Regions from separate parts of the Streptomyces lusitanus genome, predicted to be linked through region 2. Evidence: riboswitches for the same ligand, from Rfam matches in the RefSeq annotation. Region 2 holds a riboswitch; the other holds the start of a gene.
The links. A riboswitch is a leader RNA that binds a small molecule or an ion and turns the genes downstream of it on or off. The one in region 2 is predicted to bind S-adenosylmethionine.
Positions count from the first base shown of each region.

Region 1: another riboswitch for S-adenosylmethionine. It lies ahead of thrC (threonine synthase); the one in region 2 lies ahead of ACFOSY_RS20035 (aminotransferase class V-fold PLP-dependent enzyme).

Region 1 covers NZ_JBHRWL010000001.1:130,061-137,181, forward strand. The annotation lists gene ACFOSY_RS00700 (extracellular solute-binding protein) at 1-589, shown strand, start outside; gene ACFOSY_RS00705 (DUF3263 domain-containing protein) at 607-843, shown strand; gene otsB (trehalose-phosphatase) at 1,008-1,868, opposite strand; gene ACFOSY_RS00715 (alpha,alpha-trehalose-phosphate synthase (UDP-forming)) at 2,079-3,467, opposite strand; gene ACFOSY_RS00720 (glucosyl-3-phosphoglycerate synthase) at 3,540-4,508, opposite strand; SAM riboswitch class I at 4,643-4,790, shown strand; gene thrC (threonine synthase) at 4,808-6,112, shown strand; gene ACFOSY_RS00730 (ubiquitin-like small modifier protein 1) at 6,220-6,495, shown strand; gene ACFOSY_RS00735 (cold-shock protein) at 6,926-7,121, shown strand, end outside.
Region 2 covers NZ_JBHRWL010000011.1:449,157-456,277, forward strand. The annotation lists gene qcrC (cytochrome bc1 complex diheme cytochrome c subunit) at 71-883, shown strand; gene qcrA (cytochrome bc1 complex Rieske iron-sulfur subunit) at 880-1,938, shown strand; gene qcrB (cytochrome bc1 complex cytochrome b subunit) at 1,935-3,572, shown strand; gene trpD (anthranilate phosphoribosyltransferase) at 3,723-4,787, shown strand; SAM riboswitch class IV at 4,859-4,975, shown strand; gene ACFOSY_RS20035 (aminotransferase class V-fold PLP-dependent enzyme) at 5,148-6,518, shown strand; gene ACFOSY_RS20040 (glycerate kinase family protein) at 6,688-7,121, opposite strand, start outside.

The sequences.
Region 1 (7,121 bases), on a different contig from region 2:
GAACATCGAGACCTTCAGCTGGCTGCGGGACGAACTGGTCGGCAAGGGCCTCACCGGGCCCGTCGCGCCCGGCAAGCTCGACCGCGCCAAGGCGTTCGAGGCGTTCGCCGCCGGGGACGTCGGCATGCTCAACGGGCATCCCTCGCTGATGGACCTGGCGCGCAAGAAGGGCGTGAAGTTCGGCATGGTACCGATCCCCGGCGCCGACGGCGCGACCTCGTCCACGCTCGGCGTGGCCGACTGGATGATGGCCTTCGAGAAGAACGGCCACCGCGACGAGATCGGCGACTTCCTCGACTTCGTCTACAGCGAGGAGAACGTGCTGGGCTTCTCCCGCGAGTACGACCTGCTGCCGGTCACCAACTCCGCGTCCCGGGCGATGGCGGCGTCGGGGCAGGACAAGGAACTCAAGCCGTTCCTGGACCAGTTGCCGCTGTCGGAGCTGTACCCGGTGGGCAAGACGTCGTGGGCGGCGGTGAACGCGGCGATCAAGCAGAAGATCGGCCGGGCCGTGGAGCCGGGTGGCAGCCCCGCGGGCGTCCTCGGCGAGCTCCAGGCGGCGGCCGTACGGGCGGACAACGCGGAGTAGCGGCTAGCCTGCCCGGCATGGGTGACGGTGAGGAACTGGGGCGACTCGAGCGGGACGTGCTCGCGCTGGAGCGGCGGGGGGCCGTGTCGCCGGGGGTGAAGGAGCGGGTGATCCGCGAGGAACTGGGGCTGGCGCCGGTGCGGTACTACCAGCTGCTGAACGCGCTGCTGGATGATCCGCGGGCGTTGGCCCACGACCCCGTGACGGTCAACCGCCTGCGGCGGGTACGGGAGGCGCGGCGGGCGGAGCGGTGAGGTTGTCCTCCGGGGCTCCGCCCCGGACCCCGCTCCTCGAACGCCGGAGGGGCTGACTCCCAGCCCGTCCGGCGTTTGAGGACGAGGCCCGCCAGGGCCGATGGGGGTCTGGGGCGTAGCCCCAGGGACGGGAAGGGAAAGGGCGGCGGGGGCGAGAGACTCGCTCAGGCGAGCCGCTCCGCCAACGCCCGCAGGAGTCCCACCACCCCCGACGGTCCGTCGACCACCAGGTCGGCCCGTTCACGGAGTTCCGTGACCTCCTCGCTGCCACTGCACACCAGCACCCCCGGCGTCCCGGACCCCCGCAACTTGTCCACCGCCGTGAACGCCGCCAGATCCCCCAGATCGTCCCCGGCGTACAGCACCGACTCCGCCCCGATCTCCCGCGCGTACCTCAGCAGCGCGACTCCCTTGTCCATCCCCGGCGGCCGCAGCTCCAGCACCATCCGCCCCGGCTCCACGACCAGCCCGTGCCGCGTCGCGAGGTCCGTCAGCGGCTCGTGCAGCGCCTCGAAGGCGGCCTGCGGGTCGGACGCCCTGCGGGTGTGGACGGCGACCGCCCGCCCCTTCTCCTCGATCCACGTGCCCTGCCACGCTCCCACCCGGTCCAGCAGCCCGGGCAGCTCCGCGCGGGCGGCGGCGACGCCGGGGTGCGGGGCGGGTGCGGTGACGGAACCCGTGACCGCCTCCCAGCGCTCGGCGCCGTAGTGGCCGAGCACCACCAGGTGCTCGAGACCGGGGACGCCGGCGAAACCACCGTGGCGGACGGCCACGCCCGGCGGGCGGCCGGTGACGACGGCCACGGAGGCGACCTTCGGGGCGAGCGCGGCGAGTGCGGGGACGGCGTCCGGGTGGGCGCGGGCCTGTTCCGGGTCGGGCACGATCGGGGCGAGGGTTCCGTCGAAGTCGAGGCCGATCAGGGCTTTGCCCGGGTGGGCCAGGAGGGCGTCCAGGCCGTCGCGCCCGGCCTGCGTGGTGGGCGCCGGCAGGGCGCCGGGGTCGGTGGAGTCCGTATGACTGGCCATAGCCTCAACCTATCCACGCACCCGGGATGTCACGCCTACGGGGCGCGCCGCCGCCTGCGGGCAGTCGTGCCGCTTGGGGCGGCACGGGTGGGCGCAGGCGGCACCCTCCAGCGGGCCTGCACTTCGCGCCCGTGCGGCCACTGGGGTGCCGGGGGCTGTTGCATGCCGGGTGCGGGGCGTGCGGGGCTGGGCGCGCAGTTCCCCGCGCCCCTAGGCGCGGAGTGCCTCCAGTTGGTCCAGGAACCACCGTGCCGGAGGCAACGCCGTCGCCGCCGCCGCAAGCCGCTTGCACCGCTCCGTCCGCTCCTCCGCCCCCAGCGACAGCGCCTCGTGCAGCGCCTCCCCCGTCTGCACCACGTCGTACGGGTTGACGGTGATCGCGTCCTCGCCCAGCTCCTCGTGCGCCCCCGCCTCCCGCGACAGCACCAGCGCGCAGCCCGTGTCGGAGACCAGCGGGACCTCCTTGGCGACCAGGTTCATGCCGTCGCGGATGGGGTTGACGAGGGCCACGTCGGCCAGCCGGTACGCGGCGAGGGAGCGGGCGAAGTCGTCCTTGAGGTGGAGCAGGACCGGGCGCCAGCCCGGGGTGCCGTACCGCTCGTTGATCTCCTCCGCGACCCGCTCCACCTCCGCCATGTAGTCGCGGTACACCGCGAGGTCCTGCCGGGACGGATAGGCGAAGGCGACGTGCACGACGCGTTCGCGCCACTCCGGGTGGTCGTCGAGCAGCTGCCGGTACGCCAGCAGGCCCCGCACGATGTTCTTGGACAGCTCGGTGCGGTCCACCCGGACGATCGTCCGGCGGCCCTCGCCGATCTCCTCCCGCAGAGCGACGATCCGCTCCTCGACGTCCTGTTCGTGGGAACGGGCGCGCAGGAGGTCCGCGTCGGCGCCCAGACCGTGCACCCCGACACGCGTGTCGCCGAGCCCGCCGGCGAACCGCTCGCAGCACGCGGTGAACGCGTCCGCCCAGCGGCGGGTGAGGAAGCCGAGCCGGTCGGCGCCGAGCATCCCGCGCAGCACCTGCCGCGCGATGTCGTCGGGCAGCATCGCGAAGTACTCGGGCGGCGCCCATGGCGTGTGCGAGAAGTGCCCGATGCGCAGGTCGGGACGGAGTTCGCGGAGCATGCCGGGGACCAGGGTCAGGTGGTAGTCCTGCACCAGGACGGCCGCGCCCTCGGCGGCCTCCTCGGCCAGCGCCTCGGCGAACGCGCGGTTGTACGTCTCGTAGGAGGCCCACCGGCGGCGGAACTCCGCGTCGAAGACCGGCTCCAGCGGCGTCTGGTACAGCATGTGGTGGACGAACCACAGCACCGAGTTCGCGATCCCGTTGTACGCGTCCGCGTGCACGCCCGCCGGGATGTCCAGCATCCGCACGCCGTCCTCGCCGACCCCGCGCCGCACCGCCTCGCGGTCGCCGTCGGACAGCGCCGAGCACACCCACAGGGCGCCCGACTCGGGGCCGATGGCCGAGAGGCCGGAGACCAGTCCCCCGCCGCCCCGCTTGCTCCTCAGCGAACCGTCGTCCGCCACCGCGTACGACACCGGCCCCCGGTTGGAGGCGACCAGCACCTGAGCTGCACCGAAGCTTGAAGCCATACGCCTCAACCTAGCCCGGCCCCCCGGGCCTCAAACGTGCCGGTGCGTCACACCGGCCGGCGGCGGTCGCGGTCAGGCCACCTGGCGCGCCTGGTACTCCGCGATCTCCGCCATCGGCGGCCGCTCCTCGGTGTCCACCGAGTACGTGCGCGGCTCGAAGGCGTCCCCGGCGCGCTCGAACTGGGTCAGCGACGGCCGCAGCATGTGCGCGCGGGCCAGCCGCAGCTGCGCGGTGCGGTAGATCGCGGCGGCCATCCGGCCCAGCGCCTGCCCGTCCTGGTGCCGGTGCTTGCGCACGCCCACGTCCACCTGCGCCAGCGCGTCCAGGCCCACCAGGTGCAGGGCGTCGACCAGCATGCCCAGCTCGACGCCGTACCCGACGGGGAACGGGAGCCGTTCGAGGAGGCCCCGGCGGGCCGCGTACTCGCCGCCCAGCGGCTGCACGAACCCGGCGAGCTGCGGCCAGTGCATGTTGAGCAGCGGGCGCGCCATCAGCTCCGTGACCCGGCCGCCCTGCCCGGCGCCCGCGCCCGTGGTGCTCCCGTCGGCCCGGGTCAGCGGGCGGTCGTACATGGCCTTGACCAGCTGGAGGTGGGGGTCCGTGAGCAGCGGGCCGACGATGCCGGTGACGAAGTCGGAGGAGAAGTCCCTGAGGTCGGCGTCGACGAAGCACACGATGTCGCCGCGGGTCACGAGCAGCGACCGCCACAGCACCTCGCCCTTGCCGGGCACGGCCGGTATGCGGGGCAGGATCACGTCCCGGTGCACCACCCGCGCGCCCGCCGCCGCGGCCGCCTCGGAGGTGCGGTCGGTGGAGCCGGAGTCGATCACCACGACCTCGTCGACCAGCGGCACCTGGTGCACCAGGTCGTGCCGGATGACGGAGACGATGTCCCCGACCGTGGCCTCCTCGTTCAGCGCGGGCAGCACCACGCTCACCGTCTGCCCCGAGGCCCGTTTCGCCGCCAGGATCCGGTGCAGGGGACGGTCGGCCACCGACCAGGAGCGCTCGATCAGCCAGCGCTCGACTTCTTCCAGCACAGTCCGGGCTCCTCACTGGCCGGTGATCCATCTCGGGGTTCGGACTGCTCTCTCCGCCGTCCGGGCCTTCGGTTACAGTCTTGAGCAACGCCGAGGGACCCCGCATCTTGGGGTCGTGGCGCACAACTGAACACCGCTCATCCAGAGGGGCAGAGGGACACGGCCCGATGAAGCCCCGGCAACCCTCCAGTCGGTTCCTGTCACGCGGACGTGGCGAGGCTCCCGGCTAGGGAAGGTGCCAAATCCGTCTCACGGCGAAGTGCGTCGTGAGGAAGATGAGGAGAAAGGGCCTCGCCTCCATGGCTGTGCAGACCGCTGCAAGCACCACCGACAGCACCACCGACACCGCGAACTCCGTCGACCTGGGTCCGGCCGCCGCGCTGTCCTGCCGCGAGTGCGGCCACCGTGTGCCCCTCGGCCCCGTCTTCGCCTGCGAGGAGTGTTTCGGCCCGCTGGAGATCGCCTACGACTTCTCCGGGTACGACACCGAAGAGCTCCGCAAGCGCATCGAGGCGGGTCCCGCGAACATCTGGCGCTACGCGCCCCTGCTGCCCGTCCCGGCCGACGTGGCCGACAAGCCGAACATCAACCCCGGCTGGACCAAGCTCGTCCACGCCGACAACCTCGCCCGTGAACTGGGCGTCGACGCCGGCAAGCTGTTCGTCAAGGACGACTCCGGCAACCCCACGCACTCCTTCAAGGACCGGGTCGTCGCCCAGGCCCTGGAGGCCGCGCGCGCCTTCGGCTTCACCACCCTGTCCTGCTCCTCCACCGGCAACCTGGCCGGCGCGGTCGGCGCCGCCGCCGCCCGGGCCGGCTTCCGCTCCTGCGTGTTCATCCCGCACGACCTGGAGCAGGGCAAGATCGTCATGGCCGCCGTCTACGGCGGCGAGCTCGTCGGCATCGAGGGCAACTACGACGACGTGAACCGCTTCTGCTCCGAGCTGATCGGCGACCCGGCCGGCGAGGGCTGGGGCTTCGTCAACGTCAACCTGCGGCCGTACTACGCCGAGGGCTCCAAGACCCTCGCGTACGAGATCTGCGAGCAGCTCGGCTGGCGTCTTCCCGACCAGCTGGTCGTCCCGATCGCCTCCGGCTCCCAGCTCACGAAGATCGACAAGGGGCTCCAGGAGCTGATCAAGCTCGGGCTCGTCGAGGACAGGCCGTACAAGATCTTCGGCGCCCAGGCCGAGGGGTGCTCGCCGGTGTCCACCGCCTTCAAGGCCGGGCACGACGTGGTCCGCCCGCAGAAGCCGGACACGATCGCCAAGTCGCTGGCGATCGGGAACCCGGCGGACGGGCCGTACGTGCTGGACATCGCCCGGCGGACCGGTGGGGCGGTGGAGGACGTCACGGACGCGCAGGTGGTCGAGGCGATCAAGTTGCTGGCGCGGACGGAGGGGATCTTCGCGGAGACCGCGGGTGGGGTCACGGTCGGCGTGACGAAGAAACTGATCGAGGACGGGGTGCTGGATCCGTCCCTCACGACCGTGGTGCTCAACACCGGGGACGGGCTCAAGACGTTGGACGCGGTGGCGGGGACCGGGTTGACCGCGACGATCCGTCCCAGCCTGGAGTCTTTCCGGGAAGCCGGGCTTGTCTGAGTCGTTCGTCCGCGGGCCGGTGGGGGTTGTTCGCGCCCACGCGGCGGTAGCCGCAAATCGAACACCGCCCCGCGCCCCTGGGGTTGTCACCTGACCGGAGGTTCAAAGTGAGCGTTACCGTTCGTATCCCTACCATTCTGCGCACCTACACCGGTGGCAAGGCCGAGGTCACCGCCGAGGGGGCCACCCTCGGCGAGGTCATCCAGGACCTGGAGAAGAACCACACCGGCATCGCCGCCCGTGTCCTGGACGACCAGGGCAAGCTGCGCCGGTTCGTCAACGTCTACGTCAACGACGACGACGTGCGCTTCGAGCAGGGGCTGGAGACGGCCACCCCGGCGGGTGCCGGCGTCTCGATCATTCCGGCGGTCGCCGGCGGCTGATCATTACCTTCGGTAATGACCGTTACCGAGCGTTTACGGCGTTGCCCCCTCCGTGAGAGATGCGGAGGGGGCAATTCCATGGGGTTGAGCGCGGTAGAGTTGGGGAACGCGCTCCTGATCCTTGAATCAGGAACTGTGAATTCCTGCCGCGGACCCGACTGGATGTAGCCAAAGTGCGGGCTTCTTTCGCGGCTTTTGTCTTCTTTGCCCGGCCCGACTTGCCCTGAATTCTGGCGAATTTTTGCCACATTCCGGATCGCTGGCGTCCAGATTTCTCGTCCGATTGACCTGTTGCAGACGGCAGTTGGACAGATACATTCAGCCGCGGTCGACGCGTTCCGGCGCACGCCCCCAACCGTTGGGGGGTGAGGTCTGACCCGGGTCCGCGAAGTGTGGATCTGTGCAAGGGCCAGTAATAGGGGAGTTAGGCATGGCTCAGGGCACCGTCAAGTGGTTCAACGCGGAGAAGGGGTACGGCTTCATCGCGGTCGACGGTGGTGCGGATGTTTTCGTCCACTACAGCGCGATCCAGATGGACGGCTACCGCACCCTTGAAGAGGGCCAGCGGGTCGAGTTCGAGATCTCGCAGGGTCAGAAGGGCCCGCAGGCCGACATGGTTCGCGTCA
Region 2 (7,121 bases):
CTCATCCGCGCTGGACACAGCGCACCCAACAGAAGCATCGACGCAGAAGATCCTCACACCGGGGTAATCCGTGAAAAAGCTCTCCGCACGACGACGCCATCCGCTGGCGGCGCTCGTCGTCCTACTCCTCGCGCTGGCATGCACCGGGGGGCTGTACGCCGTGTTCGCACCCGCGGACAAGGCGCAGGCCGACGAATCCGCCCAGTCCCTCACCATCGAGGAGGGCAAGAAGCTTTACACCGTCGGCTGCGCGAGCTGCCACGGCACCGGCGGTCAGGGCACGTCCGACGGCCCGAGCCTGGTCGGCGTGGGCGCCGCGGCGGTGGACTTCCAGGTGAGCACCGGCCGTATGCCGGCCGCCACCTCGCAGGGCGCGCAGATCCCGCGCAAGAAGAACATCTACAGCCAGGCCGAGATCGACCAGCTGGCGGCGTACATCGCCTCCCTGGGCGCCGGCCCGGCCGTCCCGACCGAGGCGCAGTACGGCCCCGAGGGCGCCGACGCCGCCAAGGGCGGTGAGCTGTTCCGCAACAACTGCTCGCAGTGCCACAACTTCACCGGCAAGGGCGGCGCGCTCACGCACGGCAAGTACGCCCCGAGCCTGGAGGGCGTCTCGCCCAAGCACATCTACGAGGCCATGCTCACCGGCCCGCAGAACATGCCCTCCTTCCCCGACAGCACCATGTCGGAGCAGAACAAGAAGGACGTCATCGCGTACCTGAACGCGGTCAACGGCGATGAGACCGAGAGCCCCGGCGGCCTCGAGCTGGGCGGCCTCGGCCCCGTCTCCGAGGGTCTGTTCGCCTGGGTCTTCGGACTCGGGGCGCTGATCGCGGTCGCCGTCTGGGTCGCCGCTCGGACCGCAAAGGCCAAGAAGTCATGAGTAGCCAAGACATTCCCGAAGAGAACCTGCCCGCAGCGCAGGACACCAGCCACGGAGCGGTGAAGCTCGCGGACGAGCAGAACCCGTTCGCCGACCCGGGCCTCCCGCCCCACGAGCCGCGGGTGCAGGACATCGACGAGCGGGCCGCCAAGCGGTCCGAGCGCGCGGTCGCCCTGCTGTTCACGGTGTCGATGCTGGCCACCGTCGGCTTCATCGCCTCGTACGTGACCATCCCCGTCGACCGGTCGGTCTACATCTGGCCGATCGGCCACATCAGCGCGCTGAACTTCGCGCTGGGCATGACGCTCGGCCTCGCCCTGTTCTGCATCGGCGCCGGCGCGGTCCACTGGGCCCGCACGCTGATGTCGGACCACGAGCTGGCCGACGAGCGTCACCCGATCGAGGCCGCCCCCGAGGTCCGCGCCAAGGTCATGGACGACTTCCGCCAGGGCGCCAAGGAGTCGGCGCTCGGCCGCCGGAAGCTGATCCGCAACACCATGTTCGGCGCGCTGGCGCTGTTCCCGCTCTCCGGCGTGGTGCTGCTGCGCGACCTCGGCCCGCTGCCCGGGACGAAGCTGCGCCACACCCTGTGGTCCAAGGGCAAGCTGCTCGTCAACATGAACACCAACGAGCCGCTGCGTCCGTCGGACCTCATCGTGGGCTCGCTGACCTTCGCCAAGCCCGAGGGCCTGGAGGAGCACGACCACGAGTTCCAGACGGAGATCGCCAAGGCCGCCCTGATGCTGGTCCGCATCCAGCCGGACGACATCAAGGACAAGCGGTCGCTCGAGTGGTCGCACGAGGGCATCCTGGCCTACTCGAAGATCTGCACCCACGTCGGTTGCCCGATCTCCCTGTACGAGCAGCAGACGCACCACGCCCTGTGCCCCTGCCACCAGTCCACCTTCGATCTCTCCGACGGCGCCAAGGTGATCTTCGGTCCCGCCGGTCACCCGCTGCCGCAGCTGCGCATCGGCGTGAACGACGAGGGCTACCTCGAAGCGCTCGGTGACTTCGACGAGCCCGTCGGCCCTGCTTTCTGGGAGCGCGGATGAGTACTACCACCAGCACCGAGTCCCGCGCACGCGGGAAGGCGCCCGCCGGTGAGCGGGTCGCCGACTGGGCCGACGGCCGGCTGGGGATCTACTCCCTGGCCAAGGCCAACATGCGGAAGATCTTCCCCGACCACTGGTCGTTCATGCTGGGCGAGGTCTGCCTCTACAGCTTCCTCATCATCATCCTCACGGGTGTGTACCTGACCCTGTTCTTCCACCCGTCGATGAACGAGGTGGAGTACCACGGCAGCTACGTCCCGCTGCAGGGCCAGCTGATGAGCGAGGCCTACAAGTCGACGCTGGACATCAGCTTCGACGTCCGTGGCGGTCTGCTCATCCGGCAGATCCACCACTGGGCCGCCCTGGTCTTCCTGGCCGGCATGTTCGTGCACATGATGCGCGTGTTCTTCACCGGCGCGTTCCGCAAGCCGCGTGAGATCAACTGGCTGTTCGGCTTCCTGCTGTTCGTCCTCGGCATGTTCACCGGTTTCACCGGCTACTCGCTCCCGGACGACCTGCTCTCCGGCACCGGTATCCGCTTCATGGAGGGCGCGATCCTGTCCGTGCCGATCGTCGGCACGTACATCTCGTTCTTCCTCTTCGGCGGCGAGTTCCCCGGCGACGACTTCGTCGCCCGGTTCTTCTCGATCCACGTCCTGCTGCTGCCGGGCATCATGCTCGGCCTCGTGGTGGCGCACCTGATCCTGGTCTTCTACCACAAGCACACGCAGTTCGCGGGCCCCGGCAAGACCAACAAGAACGTGGTCGGCATGCCGCTGCTGCCGGTGTACATGGCCAAGGCCGGAGGCTTCTTCTTCCTGGTCTTCGGTGTGCTCGCGGCCGTCTCGGCGATCGCCACGATCAACCCGATCTGGTCCATCGGCCCCTACCGGCCCGACATGGTCTCCACCGGCGCCCAGCCCGACTGGTACATGGGCTTCTCCGAGGGCCTGATCCGTGTCATGCCGGGCTGGGAGATCAACTTCTGGGGTCACACGCTCGTCCTGGGCGTGTTCATCCCGCTGATGATCTTCCCGCTGGTCCTGGTCGCCATCGCCGTGTACCCGTTCATCGAGTCCTGGGTCACCGGCGACAAGCGCGAGCACCACATCCTGGACCGCCCGCGCAACGCCCCGACGCGCACCGCCTTCGGCGTCGCCTGGATCACGCTGTACTTCGTGCTCCTCATCGGCGGCGGCAACGACATCTGGGCCACGCACTTCCACCTGTCGATCAACGCCATCACCTGGTTCGTCCGGATCGCGTTCTTCGTCGCCCCGGTCCTGGCGTTCGTCGTCACCAAGCGGATCTGCCTCGGCCTCCAGCGCCGGGACAAGGAGAAGGTGCTGCACGGCCGCGAGTCCGGCATCATCAAGCGCCTGCCGCACGGTGAGTTCATCGAGGTGCACGAGCCGCTCAGCCAGGAGCAGCTGTACACCCTCACCGCGCACGAGCAGCCCAAGCCGCTCGAGCTCGGCCCGGAGGTCGACGAGAACGGCGTCCGGCGCAAGGTGAAGACCGGCGAGAAGCTGCGCGCCAAGCTCAGCAAGGGCTTCTACGGCGAGGAGTCGCAGATCCAGAAGCCGACCGTCGAGGAGTACAAGGAGATCACGAGCGGCCACGGCCACCACTGATCCCCTCGGTCGCTCCGCACGTCGCCACACGACGGCCAAGGGCCCCCGTCCGTTCTGCGGACGGGGGCCCTTCGCCGTGCCTGGGGCTGGATAGGGTGGGTGCGGGACCCGTCCGGTCCCCAGGCACCCCTACGACCGTCAGGAGCGACCATGAGCGCTGTGACCCCCGCTGGAGGCGACACCGCGGCGGGCCGCTCCTGGCCCGCCCTGCTGAACAAGCTCCTCGACGGCCGGGACCTGTCCGCCGACGAGGCCGCCTGGGCGATGGACCTGATCATGCGCGGCGAGGCGACCGACGCGCAGATTGCCGGCTTCGCGGTGTCCCTGCGGGCCAAGGGCGAGACCGTCGACGAGATCACCGGCTGCGTCCGGGCGCTGTACGACCACGCCAACGTGATCGAGGTGCCGGGCGCCACCGTCGACATCGTCGGCACCGGCGGCGACGGCGCGAAGACGGTGAACATCTCCACCATGTCCTCGATCGTCGTCGCCGGCGCCGGCGCGAAGGTCGTCAAGCACGGCAACCGCGCCGCGTCCTCGGCGTCCGGCGCCTCCGACGTCCTGGAGAAGCTGGGCGTCAACCTCGAACTCACCCCGCGCCGGGTCGCCGAGGTCGCCGAGGAGGCCGGCATCACCTTCTGCTTCGCGGTGAAGTTCCACCCGGCGCTGCGCCATGTGGCCGCCGCCCGCGGCCAGCTCGGCGTCCGCACGGTGTTCAACTTCCTCGGCCCGCTCGCCAACCCCGCGAAGGTCAAGGCCCAGGCGGTCGGCGTCGCCGACCCGCGCATGGCGCCCATCATGGCCGGGGTGTTCGCCGGGCGCGGTCACTCCTCCCTGGTGTTCCGCGGCGACGACGGCCTCGACGAGCTGACCACCACCGGCACCTCACGGGTGTGGGTGGTCCGCGACGGCCAGGTCACCGAGGAGACCTTCGACCCGCGGGACGTCGGCCTCGACCTGGTCCCGGTGGAGGCGCTGCGCGGCGCCGACGCCTCCTACAACGCCGAGGTCGCCCGCCGGCTCCTGGACGGAGAGCGGGGCCCGGTGCGGGACGCGGTGGTGCTGAACTCGGCGGCGGCGCTGGTCGCCCTGGAGCCGGGCCCGGGCACCCTCACCGAACAGATCCGCGCCGGGATGGCGAAGGCCGCCGAGTCGATCGACTCCGGCGCCGCCCGGCGCGTCCTCGAACGCTGGGTCGCCGTCACCAACGCGTAGGCATGAGCGGCCGTTCCGCCATCCGGATACGGGTTGCGGGACGGCCGTCCCCTCACGTACGTTCCTTTCCAGGTCATGAGTGACAGCCATCAGGCCCCGGCCGGCTGTCCGGCAACCCTCCGTCCGTGGCGGGGTGCCCCGGGTGAAGACCAGGCCGTGGGCAGCAAGGCTCACGGCAAGCGCGGACCCCTCGCACACCAGGGGTCCTGGGTCGTCGAGGAGTCTTCCGTGAGCAAGCGAATGCGCTAGGGCGTCGAGCCCCGCCTCCGCACACCCTTGTCGTATCTCTCCTTCGCGCTGGAGCGCCGCCGTCGCCGTCCGCTCGCGCGGGGATCCGTCATGCCCTCCGGGAGTTTTGTCATGCCTGCTGTCGCTGCCGCCGTCGCCGCCGACCCGTCCGTCCGCTCCCCGCTGCCCGTCCTCGGCCGGGACGTCGCCGTCCCCCTCGTCACCGGCGGGGAGGTCACCTACGCCGCCCTCGACTACGCCGCCAGCGCTCCCGCCCTCCAGCGCGTCTGGGACGACGTGGCCGCCTACGCCCCCTACTACGGCAGCGTCCACCGCGGCGCCGGGTACCTCTCCCAGCTCTCCACCGACCTGTTCGAGAACGCCCGCCGGACCGTCGCCGAGTTCCTCGACTGCCGCGTCGAGGACCAACTGGTGTTCACCCGGTCCACCACCGACTCCCTCAACCTGCTCGCCGCGGCCCTGCCCGACGGCTGCGAGGTCTTCGTCTTCGAGACCGAGCACCACGCGGCGCTGCTGCCGTGGCAGCGGGCCGGCCGGGTGACCTTCCTCGACGCGCCCGACAGCCCCGCGCAGGCCGTCGCGACCCTGGAGCGCGCCCTCGCCGCCCGCGACCCCCACGGCCCGGCCCTGGTCTGCGTCACCGGCGCCTCCAACGTCACCGGCGAGCTGTGGCCGGTGCGCGAACTCGCCGCCGCCGCGCACGCGCACGGCGCCCGGATCGTGCTGGACGCCGCCCAGCTCGTCCCGCACCGCGCGGTGAGCGTGCGCGAACTCGACGTCGACTGGGTCGCCTTCTCCGGGCACAAGCTGTACGCGCCCTTCGGTTCCGGGGTGCTGGCCGGCCGCGCCGACTGGCTCCGGGACGCCGAGCCCTACCTCGCCGGCGGCGGTGCCAGCCGTACGGTCGCCCGGCGCGCGGACGGGGGCGTGGACGTGCGCTGGCACGAGACCGCCGCCCGCCACGAGGCCGGCTCGCCCAACGTCATCGGCGCCTATGCGATCGCCTCCGCCTGCAAGGCGCTCACCGAGGCCGGCTTCGACGCGCTGGCCGCGCGGGAGGAGGCGCTGGTGCGGGCGGTGCGGGAGGGGCTGGCGGACGTGCCGGAGGTGCGGTTCCTGTCCCTGTTCGGCGAGGACGCGCCGCGCGTCGGAGTGCTGTCCTTCGTGGTCGACGGCTGGAACAGCTCCCACTTCGCGGCGGCGCTGTCCGCCGAGTACGGCATCGGTGTGCGGGACGGTCTGTTCTGCGCGCACCCGCTGGTGCGGAGGCTGCTGGGCGGGGACACCGGTGGGGCGGGGGAGTGCGGGGCGCCGGATGCGGGGGCGCTGAACGCGATTCGCGTGAGTTTCGGGGCCGGTACGCCGGAGGAGCATGTCGCGCGGTTCGTGCGGGCGGTGCGGGAGCTGGTGCGGGACGGGGCGCGGTGGTCCTACCGGACGGTGGACGGCCGCTGCGTCCCGGACACGTCCGGGCGGGCGTAGGAGGGTCTCGCCCCCGCCGCCCCTTCCCGTCCCGAAACTGGGGCTCCGCCCCAGACTCCGCTCCTCAAACGCCGGAGGGGCTGACTTCCAGCCCCTCCGGCGTTTGAGGAGCGGGGGTCCGGGGGCAGCGCCCCCGGGGACGGGAAGGGGAAGGGGCGGCGGGGGCGAACTACCCCTGGGTGGACGGGAGCCGCGCTCCCAGGACGATCATCCGCAACGCCCGCTCCGTCGCGTCCGTCAACAGCTCCGCGCCGCGGACCAGAGCCTCCGCCAACTCCATGGGCCCCGGCAGAATGCCATGACACGCGTCCACCCCCGGCACCTCCCCCGCCCCTTCCCCCAGCGTCCCCGCCAGCGCCAGCACCGGCCGCCCCGACAGCTTCGCCCGCCGCGCCACCTCCGCCGGCACCTTCCCCCGAGGCGTCTGACGGTCCAGCGCCCCCTCCGCGGTGACCACCAGGTCGGCCCGGGCGAGGCGCTCGTCCAGACCGAGATGGTCCAGCAGGACCGGGAAGCGCGGCAGGAGCGCCGCGCCCAGCGAGGCCAGCCCCGCCCCCAGCCCTCCGGAGGCGCCCGTCCCGCGTCCGAGCCGCAGATCGACCC